DNA from 2 places in the Paenibacillus sp. BR1-192 genome. Region 2 is predicted to be linked to the other one. Evidence: riboswitches for the same ligand, from Rfam matches in the RefSeq annotation. Region 2 holds a riboswitch; the other holds the start of a gene.
The links. Region 2 has a riboswitch for thiamine pyrophosphate ahead of P0X86_RS27810 (ECF transporter S component). Riboswitches for the same ligand answer to the same signal wherever they lie in the genome.
Positions count from the first base shown of each region.

Region 1 (5,582 bases), 1.8 Mb from region 2:
CCATATCATAATGCTCCATCTGCAGTTCGAACTTCTGCATAGGGATCCACGAATGCCGGATTTGCGGAGCTCCTCCACGGGTAACACAGAAGGACAGCTCTTGACGAATCTTCAGCGGAAGGGGTTGCAGACACTCGATGATGGAGATCAGGTCCGCTCGTACCTTGTAGTTCACAGCACAACCCTCATTGTTCTCTTGTACCGCGTAGCCGTTCACTGCCAGCAATTGAATAAGCTCACCACTTGCAGGCTTCATATGAATGGTCCCCTGGTCCTCAATCGGTTCAAAGGTGCTGCAATTGTCGCAAATCATGTTCGTCCTCCTTGGCAAGCTAGCTCTCACTATGCTTCTTATCGGCATTTTGAATATGATTTCTTTGCATTTTATGGATTTTATATCGAAGTTATGACCTATTTTGCGAGAAATGCGCAAGATTCGTGCAATGATTGCGCTAAATTCTACAATAATCGACTTATATTGCTCTTAACAACACATTGTCGATATCCGAATCTTTTGTCTATTCGACTTTTTGATCCAACAGCTGCAGCAGCATCGTTCGTTCCACATCGAAATGCCAGCGGGCGTTTCGCTCTTTGGCCGCATACATCGCTGCATCCGCGCGACCGATCAGCTCTTGGTCGTTCCTGGCATGATCCGGATAGACCGCGATGCCGATGCTCGGCGTGGTTCGGACCTCATGCCCTTCCAGCTCATACGGCTCGCTCAGCATCGTCCAGATCTCTTCCGCCATCCAGATCAGTTCCTGATCCTCGCCGGCCGGATGAATCACTACCGTAAATTCGTCCCCTCCTAAACGGGAAACCAGAACGCCTTTGGATTCAAGGGTTTGAAGACGGGTCGCGACCTTGCGAATCAGCAAATCGCCGGCACGATGGCCGTAGCGGTCATTCACTCGTTTAAAACGGTTCATATCCATATATAGAAGCCCTACGCGGGAACCCGCACGGTCCGCCTCCTGCAGCGAGCTCGACAGCCTCGCGTTAAAGTAGCGGCGGTTATAGAGTCCCGTAAGATCGTCGCGATGCGCCAAGGTCTCGCTCTGCATCAGGCTTTGATGCAGCCGGTCAAACAAGCGGTCATTCTCGAACTGGATCAGGATCTGCCTGATCAGAATCAGGATGACGCACAGGGATAAGCCGGTAAAAAGCCCGTTCCACCCTCCGAACCGCTGCACCATAAGGACAAACATCCCGCCAAGCACGCTGTAGGGAAGCAGATATCTTACGATCAGATTTCCGAACGAACGGGGCTCCCTCTCATCCAACGATTGATTTCGGGCATCGGGAGCTGACCGCCCTCCTGCCAAACCAATGATGAATACCGATAACGTATACAGTGGGTACAGGTATGAACGAACTTCAACACCCTTATAATCGACGAGATACATATGCAGAACATCGGCGGCAATGTACATGCTCCCGCCGAGGCATATCAGGAAGACTGCCCGTTTCCTTAACTGTCCTGTGTTAAAATACAACACCAAGGTGAAGAAAATAAGCACCGTTGCGCACAGCGGGTACAGCATGTCCACCCACAGCTTTCCCCATAAGGCTTCATTCGCCAAACCGTTAAGCTCGGGCTTGATGAAATATTCCCAGCCTACCGTCATGACCGTTATGCCAACGATCACGATATCCAGCATAAACCGCACTCCCCGAAACGAACCTTGTACGTGCCGGAACAAATAAATGAGGGCACCTGCAAACAGGATGATTTCGAATCCCCAGAATAATTGAGTCAAAATTGTACGGGAAGCGCTCTCTTTCCCCAGCCAAAAATAACAAGCATCGATGATTCGAGCCGAGGCATCCGCCATCAGCCCGGCACTTGCGATAAGCCAAAACCTTCGAAGATGCGGCTCGTAATGCCGACTGATCCGTAGTAAATAGACGGAAGCGGCAGCGGAAGCCATAATGACTAGAACACGCTGAAGCAATAAAGCATCAGGCATCCACAGAACGGTCATTATCTGAATGAATGCATATATGATGGCGAGTCGAATCCACAGATGATCTGCTGGAGTTGGACTCATAAGCATTCCTCCTCGGCCAAAAGGCAAGCTTTCTTGTCAATGCTTGTTTGTTAGGTCTTTTGAATTAATAGTTATAGTTCTCATGATACTTTTTACCCACCTAAAAGTAAAGATGAGGAAATGAAAGAAAGACCATCGATTCTACTCTATTAAACCATCGCGCTCCAAAAGCTTTCCGTCCTCAAGACCCACTTGACGTATAGGAATTATATGATAACATTTCAGTCATATCTCATATGAATCGGAAAGGGTGTTTAGCCTTGTCACAGAAACGATTGGATCATGTCGGCATTGTCGTCCGGGACCTTGAAGCCACGATTGCTTTTTACACAACCGTCGTCGGACTTGAACTGAAAGATCGCCTTACCCATACCAATGGCGTCATCCAGCTGGCATTCCTCGGATTTAACGGCAGCGACGAAACGGAAGTCGAGCTTATCCAGGGTTACAGCGACACGCTTCCCGCAGAAGGCACCGTCCATCATTTCGCCGTCAGCACCGATAACATCGAAGCGGAATATGTGCGCGTACAGGGACTGGCCGTACCTCATCTTGACGAGGAAATCGTAACGCTTCCGAACGGGTACCGCTATTTCTTCGTCCACGGTCCCGAAGGAGAATGGATTGAGTTCTTCCAGCGCTAACCGCTGGCGAACAGGATCCTATCAAAATGCTTCATCCCGTGAATGGTTAACGGGGTTCATTCTTCCAACCGCACAAGCCATGTCCAATACGAAGACCTGCCTCGTTCGCATCCCCTTCCGAACTAGACAGGTCTTTGCGTTAGGACTATAATAACGGATGTAACGTCCGAAACTTCATAAATCCCGGGGGAGCTGGAAATTGGCCGGCTGAGAGTGTATCCGATGATACTGACCCTTACACCTGATCTGGGTAATGCCAGCGTAGGAAGTCCATGTTTGCGGCAGCTATGATTTGCCGTGGTATACACTTACGCCGTCATGCGTCCTGATATCATTCAGGGCGCTTTTTTTGTGGAGTTAACGAGGTCATAGAAAGAGAAAGAGAATTCAAAGGAGAGAAGACAAAATGAAGAAGGGAAAATGGATGGCGCTGCTTCTCGCTTGCGCCCTGCTGATGGTTGCGGCGGGATGCGGTACAGGCGGACAGAACGAAAATACAGGTACCGAAGGCGCAGACGGCCAGGCGGCCGAAAAGCTCCGCGACGTACAGCTGATGCTCGATTGGTCGGCCAACACAAACCACACCGGACTGTATGCAGCCAAGGAGCTCGGGTATTATGAGGAAGAAGGGCTTAACGTCCAGATCGTCCAGCCGGGGGCCGGCGGAACGGATACGCTGGTCGCATCCGGCAAGGTGCCGTTTGGCATCAGCTACCAGGAAGGCGTCACGCTTGCCAGAACCCAAGGCCTGCCGCTTGTCTCCATTGCGGCGATTATTCAGCATAATACATCCGGCTTTGCCGCCCCCAAGGACAAGGGGATCGTCAAGGCTGGCGATTTTGAAGGGAAATCCTACGGCGGCTGGGGCTCGCCTGTTGAGGAAGCCGTCATGAAATCCATCATGGAGATCGACGGTGCCGATGTCAGCAAAGTAAATATGGTTAACATGGGCGATGCCGATTATTTTACGGCCGTCAAACGCGATATTGATTTTGCCTGGATCTTCTATGCCTGGACCGGTATCGAAGCCGAGCTCCGGAACGAGCCGCTTGACATGATCTATGTGAAGGACTACTCCGAGCAGCTTGACTATTACACGCCGGTGATCGTAACGAACGAGAAGCTGATCCAGGAGGACCCGGAGCTTGTCAAAGCATTCATGCGGGCGACCTCAAAAGGATACGACTATGCGATTCAACATCCTGAGGATGCGGCTGCCCTGCTGACGAAGGCCGTTCCCGAGCTGGATGCCGAGCTGGTTCTTGCCAGCCAGAAATGGCTGAGTCCCCGCTATCAGGATGATGCTGCCCGCTGGGGCGAGCAGAAAGCCGAAGTATGGTCGGGGTATGCAGACTGGATGTTTGAACGCAAGCTACTCGAGAAGGAGCTTGATGCGGACAGCGCCTTCACCAATGAATTTTTACCGGAGAAACCATAGGATGCATTTAATTTGGAAGAGAGACGGCCTGTCCGGCAGGCTGCCTCTCTTCCATTACAATATAGCTTGCATGAAAGGATGAGTTTAGATGGCAAACACCCTCTTGAGCATACAAGTGATACCCAGAACGCCGGATGGAGGCGACAGCATTCCTTATGTGGATGAAGCGATTCGGGTCATTCAGGAGTCGGGCGTGAAATACGAGGTCCATGCGCTCGAAACCACCTTGGAAGGAGAGCTTTCCGAGCTGCTGAAAATCGTTGAGCGCATGCATGAGGCGCTGGTGAAAGCGGGAAGTCCCAGCGTCATATCCCAGGTCAAAATCGCGCACCATCCGGGCGGCATCAGCATGGATAAGCTGACTGAGAAATACCGTCCATGAGAAAAGGCTGGTGGAGCACCGTTTGGCCGCCCGCTGCGGCGGTCCTTTTCTTTTTGACGGTATGGCAGGCCGCGGTATCGGTATTCGATATAGAGCCGTATATTTTGCCGGCGCCGACGGCCATCGGGCATGAAGCCGCCACCGGCGCCTCCGGCCTTTTTCAGCATACGCTGGCCACGCTGCAATTAACCCTGGTCGGATTTATGATCGGTACGGCGATCGGCCTTGTCATCTCGTTGGCCCTGCATCTGGTGCCTTTTCTCAAAATAGCCCTCTATCCGCTTCTTATCCTTAGCCAGAACGTGCCGACGATCGCTCTCGCCCCGCTCCTCATGATTTGGTTCGGCTTCGGCATGCTGCCCAAGGTTATCGTGATTACCCTGGTCTGCTTCTTCCCCGTAGCCGTTGCCTCCCTGGACGGACTGGCGCGTACCGACCGAACCATGATGAATTACATGCAGATGGCGGGAGCCACTTCATGGCAGATCTTCACCAAGCTGGAGCTGCCGCATGCGCTCCCCTCCATCTTCTCCGGGATCCGCATCGCGGCCACCTATTCGGTCATGGGTGCGGTGATCGGGGAATGGATCGGCTCGGACCGGGGCATCGGCTACTATATGATGCTGCAAAAATCCGGCTACCGCACGGACCGGGTGTTTGTTGCCATTCTGATCATCGTCCTGCTCAGCCTGCTGATGGTGCTGCTGATCACCCTGCTGGAGAAGCGCCTGATCCGCTGGAATCGAAAAGGCTAGAACCACGGTGAACGGACATTTTCCAACCTATATAAAAGGAGGCTGTTTAGCGACATGACATATCAAGTATCCCTGCCGGATCATGACGGGCAGCGCCGGTCATCTACCGCGGTCCCGCCAGCGCCTGCCCTTGAGGTTCGCAGCCTTCATATCACCTTCCGCGAACGGCGCAGCGAAGTGCACGTGCTGGATGGCCTTTCGCTTCAGGTGCAGCCCGGGGAATTCGTCTCCTTGATCGGTCCTTCAGGCAGCGGAAAGAGCACGCTCTTCCATATCATCGGGGGGTTAACGGCTCCGGATGCGGGCTCC
Region 1 covers NZ_CP120718.1:659,870-665,451, reverse strand. The annotation lists gene P0X86_RS02910 (EAL domain-containing protein) at 1-313, opposite strand, end outside; gene P0X86_RS02905 (GGDEF domain-containing protein) at 519-2,054, opposite strand; gene P0X86_RS02900 (VOC family protein) at 2,315-2,698, shown strand; TPP riboswitch at 2,874-2,983, shown strand; gene P0X86_RS02895 (ABC transporter substrate-binding protein) at 3,105-4,136, shown strand; gene P0X86_RS02890 (MTH1187 family thiamine-binding protein) at 4,225-4,518, shown strand; gene P0X86_RS02885 (ABC transporter permease) at 4,515-5,273, shown strand; gene P0X86_RS02880 (ABC transporter ATP-binding protein) at 5,328-5,582, shown strand, end outside.
Region 1: another riboswitch for thiamine pyrophosphate. It lies ahead of P0X86_RS02895 (ABC transporter substrate-binding protein); the one in region 2 lies ahead of P0X86_RS27810 (ECF transporter S component).

Region 2 (5,582 bases):
AGTATTATAACGCCTCAATCAGCATAAAATCCAGACCCTCTGGAGTTATCAACAAAAAAAGAGCCTGCTTACAAGCCGTAAGCAGGCCCTTGTCCGGAGAACAACGGTTTAATCAAACCGCACGTCGCCAATGCCGAACCAAGGAAAATATCCGGCCGCCATATAGGCGCAGCAGGCGGCGGCTGCCAGTAAACCGACGACCAGAAGATCGTAGCGGGAATATCGTGACGGGTAATAATACGTTCGGGCCTTCGCCCGGTCCCCGTCAAATTGCTTCGCCTCCATCGCAGCAGCCACCCGGTGTGCCCGGCGGATGCTTTGCGCCAGCAGCGGCACCACATACATGCCTGCACGGTTCACCATGCCGCGAACTCCCCGAATCGGGCGGACTCCCCGTACCTTCAAAGCCTGGCGGCGGATCACATATTCCTCCCAGACCATCGGCAACAGCCGGATCGAGGCCATGAAGCTGTACGCATACTTCGGCGCCAGCCTCAGCTTTTGCATCAGGCTGTAGAACAAATCCACCGAGGACGTTGTCGTCACGAGCAGCAGCCCTTCTGACGCAAAGGCAATCCCCTTAAAGCCCAGATGCAGTCCCCGATAGAAGCTTTCTTCCGATACCCGGAACAATCCCCATTCCCACCAGATCGTCTCCCCCTTACCGAACAGCATCATGGAAGAGGCGGACGATATGAAGGCAAGCAGGAACGGAATGAAAAACAGCAGCATCTTCCACGGCTTCACCCCGCTGAGCACCACGAGGCAAATCATAAAGATAAAGGCCTGATACATGACGAAATCAAGATCATGGGTCAGCACCGTCATAAAAAACAGCGCACAGATCAGTCCCAGCTTCACCACCGGATTCGCCCGGTGCAGCCAAGTGATCCGCACAGGATTCCATATATTCATGCGTTCACCCCCGTATGGAGATGACCGGATGCAGCCAGCGTATCCCGCGACGCATCGGTATGATTCGCTTTGCCCGTCTCCCGTCCGTATTCCGTCCCGCTACACCAGCGCGGGGAAGGCAAACTTGACGTCAACCGCCCTTCCCGAATCTCCCAGATGTGCGTGGCCGCCCGCTGCGCGATCTCCATTTCATGGGTCACCATGAGAATGGCGGTTCCGGCGCGGCGCAGCCGTTCGCACATCTCCAGAATCGCGAACGTGTTCCGCGCATCCTGTCCGAAGGTCGGTTCATCCAGGAGCAGGACGGCCGGCTGCCTTGCCATGGCCGTGGCAACGCTCAGCCGGCGCTTCTGGCCTGTCGACAGCTGGTACGGGTGCCTGTTATCCATGCCGTCCAGCCCAAAGCGTTCCAGGCAGCGGTCGGCCCGTGCCTTCGCTTCTTCCGGCGGCATATGGTCCACCAGCAGCGAGTACATCACCTCATCGCCGATACGTTCCGTCAGAAACTGAAGCTCCGGATTCTGAAACACGAATCCGATTTGGCGCAGCTGCCGCTCTCTCTTCTTCCGCACTTTCCTGCGCTTGCCCTGGATGACCTCCTCCCCGCAGAGCACATAGGTCCCTTCGGCGCGCAGGAGCCCCATCAAACTGAGCAGCAACGAGCTTTTGCCTGCGCCGTTGGGCCCGATCACCGCAATGAAATCTCCGGGATATACCTCAGCCGAAGGAAGAGAGACGACCGGTTTCTCCCATCGCAGTCCCCGGAAATCATCTAACCGAATGACAGGCTCCCCAAGGTGGGCAAACGATGAGTCTGCCTCAGGCAAGAGACTTCCCAGCTCATCGCCTGGCGCGTCTACCGGAGCAAACAGCTCCCGTCCTGCCCGAGACTCCGCATAATCCTCCCATACGCCGGGATACCAGATGCCATACGCCTGAAGCTCGCGCGCATACTCGGCGAATATCGCTGCCGGCGGACCATCGCCCAGAATGGCGCCATCCGGGGTGAACAGCACCACGCGGTCCACGTATTGGGCCATTTCTTCAATCCGGTGCTCCACGATAATCAGCGTACGCCCTTCCGATACGGCCTTCACCGCTGACCAGATTTGCTCCCTGCCTTCCGGGTCGAGCAGGGCGGACGGCTCATCGAGGAACAGCACCTCCGGCTCCAGCAGAAGGGCCGAAGCCAGCGCAAGCCTCTGCTTCATCCCCTGCGACAGATGACTGATCGGCATATGCAGCTCCTGAAGGTCAAGCCCAACCTCATGCAGGACGGCTTGCATTCGCTCCTTCATCTCGTCGCGGGGAACGCTGAGGTTCTCCAGCACGAAGGCCAGCTCTTCATCCACGTACGGCATGCAGAACTGGGTATCCGGATCTTGGAATACATATCCCCAAGAGCGAGGCACCAGCTGGGCTTCGCATTTCATCGGCACCTCCGTGGCGCGGGGAATCATCCCGCTAAGCACCTGAAGCAGCGTGGATTTGCCGCAGCCGCTCGGACCGAGCAGCAGCACCTTTTCCCCGCGGGCAGCCGAGAAGGACAAGTCCTTAAACATCAAACGCTCCTCGCCCGGATACTTCAGGCGCAATCCCTCCACATGCACGGCCTGCTCCGTAACCGCCTCCGCGGTTGAAGACGAAACCAAGCGGGCGGCGGTTTTAGACATGACGCGGATCATCCAGTGCTTCATAATCCTTCTTGGACGCAGGGCGCAGCAGGGATGTGACGCCCGTACGGTCCAACGCTTTGGCCAGCAGCAGCATGAGCAAGCCGGCAATGACGGCGCCGCTGAGAATCCGCATGCCATACTTGGCGAGGAACATCCAGGTCTGAAGATCATCGGTATAACTGTAATAGAAGTCCATCACCATCGAGCCGACCGCCGCGCCGGCCCCGGCAATCACCACCGTCCACGCCGAGGTGCTCCGGTAACGGAACGCCGCGAATACCAATTCCGCGCCCAGCCCTTGAATGAGACCGTACAGCAGCAGCGTCAGTCCCCAGCCGCTCCCGAACAGCACTTCCACGTGGGCCGCCGCCACCTCCGCGATGATGGCCACTCCCGGCTTGCGGATCAGCAGGTAAGCGAGCGTGGCCGCTGCGAACCACATGCCGTATAACAGTTCATCCGCTTCGAAGAACAGCGGTTTCAGCAGATTGTAAACCGATCCCCAGAAATGATAAATGACGCCAAGCACCAGCGATACCAGCACCGTCACCAAAATATCGCTTAAACGCAGCCCTTTTCTAGGCTGTACCCCCAATTTTTCCTGCACTGACGTTCCCATAACAACACATTCCCCTCTCCACCGCTATTTTTGTATAAACACAACAAAAAACCGTCTGGAAAAACGCGCAGACGGAAAAATAGGCCCTATGTAGGCAGGGTCGGATATTCTCTACGCTGGCATTACCCAGTTCAGATTAACGGTCAACAGCGGATAGCAGCTGCAATCTCAGCCTGATTCACTCAAGCCCCCGTATTCCCTATTCGGTTTCATGTTAATCTTAAAATACACATTCGTTCCCCAATTAGCAAGAACCTTTTTTCAAAAATGGCTATTTATTGATTTCCGGCTCATTCTATGTCAATATCAGAGTGATTGGCTTTTCCACCAACGTTTTATTGCCGACACCTATGCACAAAGGAGAATGACATGGCTAAACAATTGCTGCGTCTGATGACCGAGCTGTCCTCCCGCAAGTGGCTGTCCCGCATCATGGGGCATTGTTCCCACAGCCGGCTGAGCCGTCATCTAATACCTGCATTTATACGAATCTACCAAATCCCGGCGCATGAAGCGGAGAAGGAGATCCACGAATACCGTTCGTTGAACGAATTCTTTTCCCGCCGGTTAAAAATAGGCCTGCGCGCCATAGACGACACCGCCGATGCCATGGTAAGCCCCGTCGATGCCACGATTTCGGCGATGTGCGCCGTCAACGCCGGCACCATCCTCAGCGTCAAGGGACAGGATTATACCCTGAGCGAGCTGCTCGCCAAGTCACCGAGAATGGAGAATTATATCAACGGTTATGCATTCGTATTGTATTTAAGCCCGACCGACTATCATCGCATACATTCCCCGGTAACCGGCATTCAAGCGGAAAGCGAGCATTTGAAGGGCCGGGTATACCCCGTGAACGATTTTGCGATGACCCATATCCGAAACGTGCTCAGCCGCAACGAGCGCCTCATTACCTATATTGCCCATGAATTCGGCGAAGTTGCGGTCGTGAAGGTCGGAGCCATGAACGTAAGCAGCATCCGTTATGCCGACGAGAGCGTGAAGAAATACGACATTGGCGACGAACTTGCGTACTTTGAATTCGGCTCTACCGTCGTGCTCTTGACGGAGAACGGCACATTTACACCCCGCGGTGACTTGGAACCGGGCTCCAAGGTGAAGATGGGAGAACTGCTCGGTTTGCTGCACCCTTCCACAGCCCGAAAAGGGTAATTCCTTTCGCCTTCCAAGCATGCGCTATAAGCTAAGTCCATGAAACATTCGACGGATGAAGGATTACCGCCTGTTCAGCAGCCGGTAAATGATCCGCTGAAACAGCCGATCCGGCAGCAGTCCCTTGATCCGCGCGGTCAGCCGCGTGCCTCGGGGCAGCGTATAGCGGAACCTCGGTTTGGTCATGGACGATATGCTTGCCACAAGACGGGCTACCTCCTGCGGATCTCCGCTTTCCCTGGCCGTCCGCTCGGAATAGTCCAGCACGCCCTTCAGCAGACCGCTGTAGGGTGATCCTTCCTTGACCGCCAGCTCCCCAAAACTCTTATTCCAGATCGGCGTGCCGTAGGCACCGGGCTGGACCAGCACGACATCGATGCCAAAGGGCATCAACTCCATGGACAGGCTCTCGCCGAACCCCTCCAACGCAAATTTGGACGCCGCATAGGGACCATAACCCGGAAAGCCGACCCTGCCGCTAATGCTGCTCATGAGAACGATTTTGGACCGTCCGGTCTTGCGCAGCAGCGGGAGCATATGCTGCGTCACCGATACGGTCCCGAAGAAATTCGTCTCCATCTGCTTTCGCCAGCCCCCCAGCGGCACTTCCTCCACCATGCCGCCCACCGCCTCGCCGGCGTTGTTCACCAGCACGTCCAAGCGGCCGAACTTCTGCTCCAGCGCCGAAGCAGCAGCCTTGACCTGCTCCTCGGCACATATATCCAATCGGAAGATGTGAATACGCCCGGTAACATCTGCTTGTTCAGCCTGAGCCAACAGCTCTGCTGCCGCCTCAGGTCTGCGAAGACCCGCGGCCACGTCATAACCTGCTTTTGCCAGCTCCAGACTGATCAGCAGTCCGAACCCGCTCGACGCGCCCGTGACCAGCGCAACCTTCCCTGCTCCCGCCGTTACCACCGGATCACCGCCGGCTCCGTCGATGCCACTTTCTCCTTCACACCCGTCACCCTTCCTATATCCATAATGCCTAATCTGTTTCGAGCTTTGCTCTTAAGCGCTTTATGTATATTCCCAATATATCAAATGTTTGCAATGCAGTCCGAGTCCTGACCTATAAAATTAATCCCAATAAAAAAGGGAGCTTGTCAGCTCCCTTTTGCGTGTTTCCAGCGAAATGCGTATATGATAACGGGATTCAACGTCACCCGTATGTAGGCCAAGGTCCTTTAAAACCAAAC
Region 2 covers NZ_CP120718.1:6,069,073-6,074,654, forward strand. The annotation lists gene P0X86_RS27800 (energy-coupling factor transporter transmembrane component T family protein) at 109-915, opposite strand; gene P0X86_RS27805 (ABC transporter ATP-binding protein) at 912-2,588, opposite strand; gene P0X86_RS27810 (ECF transporter S component) at 2,581-3,210, opposite strand; TPP riboswitch at 3,302-3,414, opposite strand; gene asd (archaetidylserine decarboxylase) at 3,580-4,383, shown strand; gene P0X86_RS27820 (SDR family oxidoreductase) at 4,447-5,301, opposite strand.